Regions from separate parts of the Mesorhizobium sp. M0340 genome, predicted to be linked through region 2. Evidence: predicted binding sites of a transcription regulator. Region 2 holds the regulator's gene; the other holds the start of a gene.
The links. Region 2 encodes LexA, which represses DNA repair genes until DNA is damaged. Its sites were predicted from a motif close to TGTTCNNNNTGTGTTCNG; they were not measured.
Positions count from the first base shown of each region.

Region 1: a site for LexA is predicted at 1,889-1,906, ahead of NKI79_RS14305 (ImuA family protein). Genes of this name have one in related genera too.

Region 1 is NZ_JAMYRR010000008.1:109,435-113,833, reverse strand. It holds gene NKI79_RS14310 (DUF6504 family protein) at 1-865, opposite strand, end outside; gene NKI79_RS14305 (ImuA family protein) at 807-1,865, opposite strand; gene NKI79_RS14300 (metallopeptidase family protein) at 2,049-2,471, shown strand; gene NKI79_RS14295 (DUF1737 domain-containing protein) at 2,749-2,955, opposite strand; gene NKI79_RS14290 (HpcH/HpaI aldolase/citrate lyase family protein) at 2,984-3,862, opposite strand; gene NKI79_RS14285 (DUF4153 domain-containing protein) at 4,144-4,399, shown strand, end outside.
Region 2 is NZ_JAMYRR010000006.1:216,561-220,959, forward strand. It holds gene NKI79_RS11710 (hormone-sensitive lipase) at 1-187, opposite strand, end outside; gene kynU (kynureninase) at 284-1,531, opposite strand; gene lexA (transcriptional repressor LexA) at 1,980-2,714, shown strand; gene NKI79_RS11725 (ComEC/Rec2 family competence protein) at 2,708-4,399, opposite strand, start outside.

The DNA of each region.
Region 1 (4,399 bases), on a different contig from region 2:
GCGCAGCAAGCCTTTCGTGGAACAATTTCTGGATCAGCCGCGGCTCGCGCAGAGGCCGCGAGGTGCCGACGGCGATGCGGCTGACGCCGCCATCGACGCGGAAAAGCAGCAGCGCCAGCCGCCTTGCGCCCTCGCCGCGACGCTCGAGGTCGCTCTTCAAGGTGGCCGCCAGCATGCCGGTCAGCCGCTCGATGTCCTCGGTCAACATAATCGGCTCGGCAAGATGACGCTCGACCGAAAGCGGTGCCACCGGCAGGCGCGGCGACACGGCTTCGTCGAGGCGGCCAAGCGCCTGGTCGAGACGCAAGAGCAGCGATGCGCCGAAGCGGCGGGCCAGCGGCGCGCGCGGTGCTGCCATGACGGCGCCGGCCGTGCGCAGGCCGACGCTCTCGAGGCTGGCGCGGACCTCCGGGTCGATGCGCAGCGCCGCCAGCGGCATGGGCGCGAGAAGCGCTTCCTCCTCACCATCGGGCACGATGCGGTCGCCGGCAAACCGCGCCGCCGCCCAGGCAGCACCAGGCGTGGCGGCAAGCCCGGCGCGGACATCGAAGCCCTGATGGAAAAAACGCGACAGGATATCGTCCAGCATGGACCGTTCGCCGCCGAAAAGATGGGTGCAGCCGGTGACGTCGAGATAGAGGCCGTCGGTCCCGTCGAGCGCCACCAGCGGGGTATAGCGGTCGCACCAGTCGGCGAGGCCTTCGAGCAGGCGCCGGTCGGCCTCCGGATCGGCCTCCACGATGTCGATCGAGGGATGCATGGCGCATGCGTCGGCTATACCCATGCCGCGTTTCAGGTTAAGCGCCTCAGCCCGTTCGTCGAGGGCGGCGATGCGCTGGGCGTTCCCTTGGCGATGGCTGATCACCAGCGGCAGGCGATCCGACGGCCGGGAACGCCAGGACCGCCCCAGACGCTGCCGCAGGATCCTCTCGGCGGCGAGATGCGGAAACCACAGGGACAGGATTCTTTGGCCGTTCTGGGGCCGATTCCTGAGACCTTCCTTGCTCGCCCCGTCTTTCTTCGAATATGCGTTCATCGGGGTTCCACTCCAGTGTGAATTGTCCGGGCAAGGCCGTGCGGCTCTTGCCGATGGCGACGGTGAAGGCGGGCCGGCCGATCGAGCCGGCGAGCGGCCCGGCGATCGTCTGGCGCGCTGCCGCCGGTGCCGCCGACAGGATGAGGCGGACGGGCGCTGCCGTCGGTTCGGGCTCGCCGGCCTGGCGCAGCAGGAACAGCGGCCGGCCGGCACTCTGCGCCCTGGCGTGCAGCCGCCGCGTCGCGGTGAGATCCAGCCGCTGCGGGCTGCCGCGGATTTCGAGGATGACGGCGGCCAGCGCCGTCATCCGGGCAGCCTCCTCGGCGACCCACAGCGCATCGAGCAGCCTTGGCGCCTCGGAAAACAGCAATTGCTCCGGCTCGATGCCGAAAAAGTCGTGAAGCCCCCTGGCGTAGGGGAAGCCGGCCTCGCGGAAAACCTCGGATGGGCCGATCCACAGCACCGGCAGTCGCGGGCCCTGGCTGAGGATCAGGCTGACGAGCGCGAGCACAAAGCCGGCGACGGCCCCGGCATCGCGCGTCGCGGCGCCATGAAACTCGCTCAGCGCCGACTTCGGCAGGCCACCGCTCAGCGCAGCGTCGAGGCGCTCGGCGCCGGTGGACAAAAACGCATCCTGCGAAGCCACGGCGAGGCCGCGCCGGACAATAGTTAGATTTCGAGGCAATGTCAGAGTCTGGGGGCTGACATCCGCATCAACGGCGGCTGCGCCGGCCGACGCCTCCAGACGCTCGGACAGCGTTCCCTCGATCTTCGCGATCTGGCGGCGCAGGGCAAAAACAGTCTCCCGCGCCACGGCGCTTGTCGCCATGACGGTCAGCTTCCACTCACAATTGTTCCTGTTATGTTCCTATAGATTCCAGAGGCCGGCCAAAGAGTCAAGCGGAGTCATGGGGAATTTATTCCTCTAGTAGGGGCGTGGCACGGTCACCCCAGCCCGGCCATTTGCCGAGTCCGGCCCGAAAGCCTATATGCCGGGATCAAAGGACAAAGCATGGCTCGCATCTACCAAACACGCATCTGGCACGACCAGCTTTCGCCAACGATGGAGGAAATCGAGCTCCTGGCGCTGGAGGCCTATGCCCATCTGCCGGAAGACTTTCGCAAGTTGACCGGCGAGATCGTCATTCAGATCGCCGAATTCCCGACCGACGAGATCATGGACGACCTTTCGCTGGAAACGCCCTTCGACCTGTTGGGGCTGTTCGAGGGGCGCGGCATCGCCGAGCGCTGGAATCCGCAGACCGGCGAAGGGCCGAACCGCATCACGCTCTATCGTCGCGCCATCCTCGACTACTGGGCCGAGAACGAGGAAACGCTGGGCGACATCGTCACCCATGTGCTGATCCACGAGATCGGCCACCATTTCGGCCTGTCGGACGACGATATGGAGAAGATCGAAGAGGCAGCGGAGTGAGCGACCCCGCTCCTCGTCATCCTGGGGCGGAGCAAGGAGCGAAGCGACGCGGCGCAGACCCCAGGATCCATGCCGTGATGGTGGTGCAGTGCTCCGGCGGTGCAGAACCGAACGCTCATCATCCCGTTCTGGGTAACGGGGGTGGTAGATCACACTAATCCTGATCCGCCGTGCCCTTCGGCAGAGGTAACGGCATGGATCCTAGGGTACTCCGCGACGTCGCTTCGCGACTGCTACGCCCTAGGATGACGAAGGACGAGCGCTTCGGCGAACCTCCCTACCAATCGCTGAGCTTGGTGTCGGGGCCGTATTCCTGGCCCTCGATGTCCTTCACCACGGCCTGGCCGCAGCGCATGGTTTTGGCTTCCTTGTCATAGGCATAGGTCGGTGAGCCGAACAGGTGCCAGCCCGTGTTCAGCGCCGCCGTCACCTTGTGGCAGAAGCTGGCATCGTCCGGGCCGGACAGAAAGCGGTAGAGTTTCATTCTTCAATCCTGTTGTCAGTTACGATAATCATGCGCGAACAGCGGCGGCCTTCGCCAGCAGTTTTTCGGCCTGCGCCAGATGCAGCCGCTCGACCATTTTTCCGTTCAGCGCAATCACCGCCTTGCCGGCATTTTCGGCAAGCGCGAAGGCTTCCTTGATCGCGCGCGCCTCGACCAATGCGTCAGGCGTCGGTGCAAAAGCGCGGTTCGCCGCCTCGATCTGGGCTGGATGGATCAGCGACTTGCCGTCAAAACCCATGGCGGCCGCTTCCGTGCACTCGCGCGCAAACCCGTCCATATCGCGAAAATCATTGAAGACGCCATCGAGCAAGTCGAGGCCGCCGGCGCGCGCCGCGAGCACCATTTGCATCAGCCATGGTACGAGATAGCGCCGATCGGGCGTGGCGAGAATGCCGGTGTCCTTGACCAGGTCGTTCGTCCCGGAAACGAAACAAACCAGGCGCGAGGCCGGATCACGGCCGAGCTCGGCAATCGGCCCGATATTGAGCAGCGCCTTGGGCGTCTCGATCATCGCCCACAGCTTGACCTCGTCCGCGATAAAATTGTCGTCTAGCACGTCGCCGGCCTCGAGGATGTCGCGCGGCGTGTCGACCTTGGGCAGCAGGATGGCGTCGGGCGTGCATTTTGCCGCGGCCAGCAGATCGTCGGCGCCCCATTCGCTCGACAGCGCATTGATGCGCACCACCATTTCGCAGCGCCGGTTGGAACGGCCGGCGAAATTCCCGGCCAGTTTTTCGCGCGCGGAAAGCTTGTCGGCCGGGGCGACGGCGTCCTCGAGATCGATGACGACGGCATCGCAGGTCAGCGACGGGATCTTGGCCAGCGCCTTGTCGTTCGAGGCCGGAACGTAAAGCACCGAGCGGCGCGGGCGGTAGCTTTCGGTGATCATGTTCGATCTATGCCGCCTGCAGCCAGCCGAGGCAAGCCGTGCATAAAAACTGCACGCAATTTCGGAAAATCTCCTCGTCTCCGCCCCGCTTGCCACCCGGCAGAATGCGACAAAGGCGGCATGCAAGAGCAAACGAACTCCCGTTGGTCCGTGCCGTACCGGCTTCGCCGCGAAAGCTGGTGGCTCGTCGATCCGCCCCAGACTTTGGCACCCCTCCTCCCTTTCGTTCGCAAATCCCTGCCCACCGGCCGCATCAAAGCCGGCGAGAAAGCCCGATCATGACAGTATTCCTCCCGGCGGCGCCGAGCTATTGCAGCCGCTTCGGCGTTGCCGTCCTGCTCGTCGCGTTGGCCGATTTCTTCTTCTATGGCCAACCGGCGGGCATCACGCTTTTCCTGTTCGGCGTTGCGATTGCCGCGGCGAGCATGGCTCTCCATCCTCTCGGCGTCTTCAACGATGGCAAGTTCTTGTTCAAGCCGGTTGCGCTGCTTGTGGGGCTGCTGCCGCTTGTGGAAAATGTCAGCGCACTGTCCG
Region 2 (4,399 bases):
AAAGATCGAACCGGTTGCGTGGGTTATCGCCATAGGCCAGGTCGAGCCGCGCCCTGCCCTCGGTCGAAAGCGCCTCGCGGAAAACCTGCGCGGGCTCGACCCAGGCCGCCGGCCAGCGATCGCTGCCGGCTATGTTGGCGCCGTTGGCATAGGCGTTGTCCCAATCGGCAATATGACGTTCGAACACCCTGCGCCCTCCCTTGCAATATGGCCTTGCAACCTAGCCGCGAGCATCGCGCGGCGCATCATCGCCAGCCTCACGATTCCAGCTCTCGCATCAATCTCAAGTGACAGCCGCCTTGATGGCGAAGCGCGCATCCTTCCACGCACCGGTGCGCAGGATGTCCTCAAGCACTTCGACGGCCTGCCAGACATCGGCATAGCCGACATAGAGCGGGGTGAAGCCGAAGCGCATGGTCGATGGCGCGCGAAAATCGCCGATCACACCACGTTCGATCAGCGCGCGCATGATCTGGTAGCCATGCTCATGCATGAATGAAATCTGGCTGCCGCGTTTTTCCCCATCGCGCGTGCTTTCCAGCGTGAGACCGTAAGTGCCGCACTTTGCCTCGACAAGCTCGATGAACAGATCGGCCAGTGCGATGCTCTTCTTGCGCACCGCAGTCATGTCGACATCGTCCCAGATGTCGAGCGCGCCCTTCAGCGTGCGCATCGAAAGGATCGGCTGGGTGCCGCACAGAAACCGGCGGATGCCGGTGCCGGCCGCATAGCCTGGCTCGAAGGCGAAGGGCCGTGCATGGCCCCACCAGCCGGTGAGCGGCTGCTGAATGTCGGCAAGATGCCGCTCAGCCGCATAGATGAAGGCAGGCGCGCCCGGGCCGCCATTCAGATATTTATAGGTGCAGCCAACGGCAAAATCGGCGTTTGCTTTGTCGAGCTCGACTGGCATCGCGCCAGCGGTGTGGCAGAGATCCCAGACGATCATCGCCCCGGCTTCCTGGGCCCTGCGCGTCAGAGCCGGCATGTCGCGCAGTTCGCCCGATTTGTAGTTGACGTGGTTGACCAGCACCACGGCGGTGCGATCGTCGATCAGCTCCTCGATGGTCGGCGCGTCGACCCCCGAGAGGCGCAGCAGCGTATCTTTTCGCGTCGAAACCACACCCTCCGCCATGTAGAGGTCTGTCGGAAAACTATCGCCCTCGGCGACGATGGCCTGCCGCTCCGGTCGCATGGCCATGGCTGCGTGCAACAGCTTGTAGATGTTGACCGACGTCGTGTCGCAGACCACCGTCTGGCCGGCCGCGGCGCCGATCAGGCGCCCGAGCTGGTCGCCAAGTTCAAGCGGCATGTTGAACCAGCCGGCCGTGTTCCATGCGCGGATGAGATCATGCGACCATTCTTCGGTCGCGGCCTTGTACAGTTCATCGAAAGCGGCACGTGAAGCAGCTCCTAGCGAATTGCCGTCGAGATAGATCACTCCTTGCGGCAACACAAAGCGGCGGCGCATCGCGCGCAGCGGATCCGCGGCATCCATCGCCTTTACGGCCACGAGATCGGGAATTCCCGTCATGATTTGCCTGCTCCCCCAAAAAATCCAACGCAACGCCGGACACGCATCAACTGTTCTTCCATTACCGGGTAGCGCGTAGCAAGGCTCCACCGGCGAGAAGCAGCCTGACCAGGCGGTGGAAACCAAGAGTTAACCCGAGGTTGGCGTTTTGAGTTCGTTTCGTTCACGGTGCATTGACCAAACCGCACATTCGATAGGGGTTCACTTCCGTGCCCTTTGCCGACCGACGGCCGATGCCAATGCGCCCTTCCGAGACGCCAGAAGAGCGCAAACGAAAGCAGAATCAAGGCGATGAGGCTCGCGGCGGTGAAAATACGGTACGCCGGTAGGGGACGTCGTTTGTTTCCCGAGCCTTAACGCATTCATTAAACTTTAAACAGTTGCGGAACACAACTGGAACAGATAGTGTCTGTTCTGGGTTTGTTTTCTGATTCTGTTGGGGGTCGCTATGCTGACACGCAAACAACACGAACTGCTTATGTTCATCCACGAAAGGTTGAAGGAAAGCGGTATCCCGCCTTCATTCGACGAGATGAAGGAAGCGCTCGACCTGGCTTCGAAATCCGGAATCCACCGACTGATTACGGCGCTGGAGGAGCGCGGCTTCATTCGCCGTTTGCCCAACCGGGCCCGTGCGCTGGAGGTGCTACGCCTGCCTGACTCGATCGCCCCCGGCCTCAATGCGGCACGCAAGTTCTCGCCGAGTGTCATCCAGGGCAGTCTTGGGCAAGGCGCCCCTCGGCAGGGCAAGCCGACATCGTCGCGCGTCCCTGCAGCCGGCAATGACGACGATGTCGTCGCCGCCGTTTCGATCCCGGTAATGGGCCGCATCGCCGCTGGTGTGCCGATCGATGCTATCCAGCACCAGACGCATTCGATTTCGGTGCCGCCGGATATGATCATGGGCGGCGAGCATTATGCGCTCGAGGTCAAAGGCGATTCGATGATCGAGGCTGGCATTTTCGACGGCGACACGGTGATCATCCGCAACGCCGATACGGCGAGCCCCGGTGAGATCGTGGTGGCCTTGGTCGACGAGGAGGAAGCGACGCTGAAGCGGTTCCGCCGCAAGGGCGCCTCGATCGCCCTGGAGGCCGCCAATCCGGCCTACGAGACGCGCATCTTCGGACCAGACAGGGTCAAGGTGCAGGGCAAGCTCGTTGGGCTGATCCGCCGCTACTGAGTTGCGCCCTTGGTGCCGGCTTTTGGATTGTCGGCCCTGCGGTATGGCGGCAGGCCGCGCGCCGCGCGTGAAAATTTCCGCTGCACGTGCCAGGGCCGGTATGATTTTTCGACGGCGAAGCGGATTTCGGCGCGTGTTGCCGCTTGTGGATCGAAATAGACGGCCGCACTTCCCGCGCGCGCAAGTTGCCGTTTGGTGACGACGAGGACCAGCCGGTCGTAGTAGCAGGGATTATGGGCGGTGGCGTCGTCGATGACGATCAAGCTGGCGAAGGCGCAGGCTGGCCGTGCGGTATCGCGGTCCTTGGCTTGCGCAATGATCGCGCCGGATGGATGCCTGGCGAGGCAGAGACCGTCCGTGCAAATGAACGGCCTGCCCGGCGGTAGGTCGGCCGGATCGGCAATGTCGAATTGCGGATCGTTCTTTCCAGGTGTTTCCGGCGCGACGATAGCCTCTGATGTGAGCGCGCGTTTCCAGTTGTCGATGGTGAACTCATTCGGGCGTGCCCGGTTGACCGCGAGTTCACCGCTGCCGATCGGCAGCGCGACCAGCCGTGCGTCCTCCGAGATCAATACGTCGGGTACGCGCGTCTGCGTTGTCGTTAGCAAGCCGGCGAGCGCAAAAGGAATTGCCGCGAGCCGCAACCAGGTCGTCGCCATGTTGGCAATGACGAGGGCGATCGTCACCAAAAGGACAGATCTCAGCGAAATCAGTCCGACCGCATCGATCGGCGAGCGCTCGGAGATCCACCCGGACAGGGCGATCATCGCCGTCAGCCCCTTGCCCATCACGTAGAGGAAAGGCCCATCCGCGCCGAACGGCATCGCCAGCGCGCTGAGCACGGCGAAGGGCATGACGACCAGTGAGACGATAGGCATGATGGCCAGATTGGCGAACAGGCTGAGCGGCGCTACGCGCTGGAAATGCCATATGGCGAAAAGCGCCGTGGCGCTCCCTGCAATGATCGAGGTCATCGCCAGGCCGCCCATGCCCAGCAGGACCTTTCGAGTGGCCAAGCGTAGCGGCGATCGCCGGGGCGGCGGCGTGGTGGCCCTGCCGGTGCGGTAATCGGACCAGCCGGCATAGGCGCCGACAAGGGCCGCCGTCGCGGCGAAGGACATCTGGAAGCTCGGACCGACCACCTCGTGCGGCGACACTACGATGACCGCGATGGCCGAGATCGCCAGATTGCGCATGGTGAGCGCGGCCCGGTCGAACAGCACGGCGATGAGCATCACCGCCAGCATGATGAAGCTGCGTTCGGCCGCCACCACAACGCCGGAAAAGACGAGGTACGCCGCAATCGAAAAAAGCGCGGCGGCTGCGGCATATTTCTTGACCGGCCGTCGCGATGAGAAGTCTGGAAACAGCGCAAAGGCGCCGCGCAGCAGCGCCATGATGGTGCCGGCGACCAACGCCATATGCAGCCCCGAGATGGAGATGATGTGGTAGATGCCTGTACGCCGCATCGCTTCGTTGATCTCCTCGGGAATGCCGGCGCGCACGCCAACGATCAGCGCAGCAGCAATCTCGCCCTCGGCGCCGCCGATGCGGCTGCGGATATGGTCGGCGATGGATTCGCGCGCGTCTTCGATCGCGGAAGAAAGCCGCGCGGCAAGCGGCATGCTGCCCGAAGCCACGACTTTCGGATTGCCGAGAAAGAAGCCGCTGCCGCCGATGCCCGC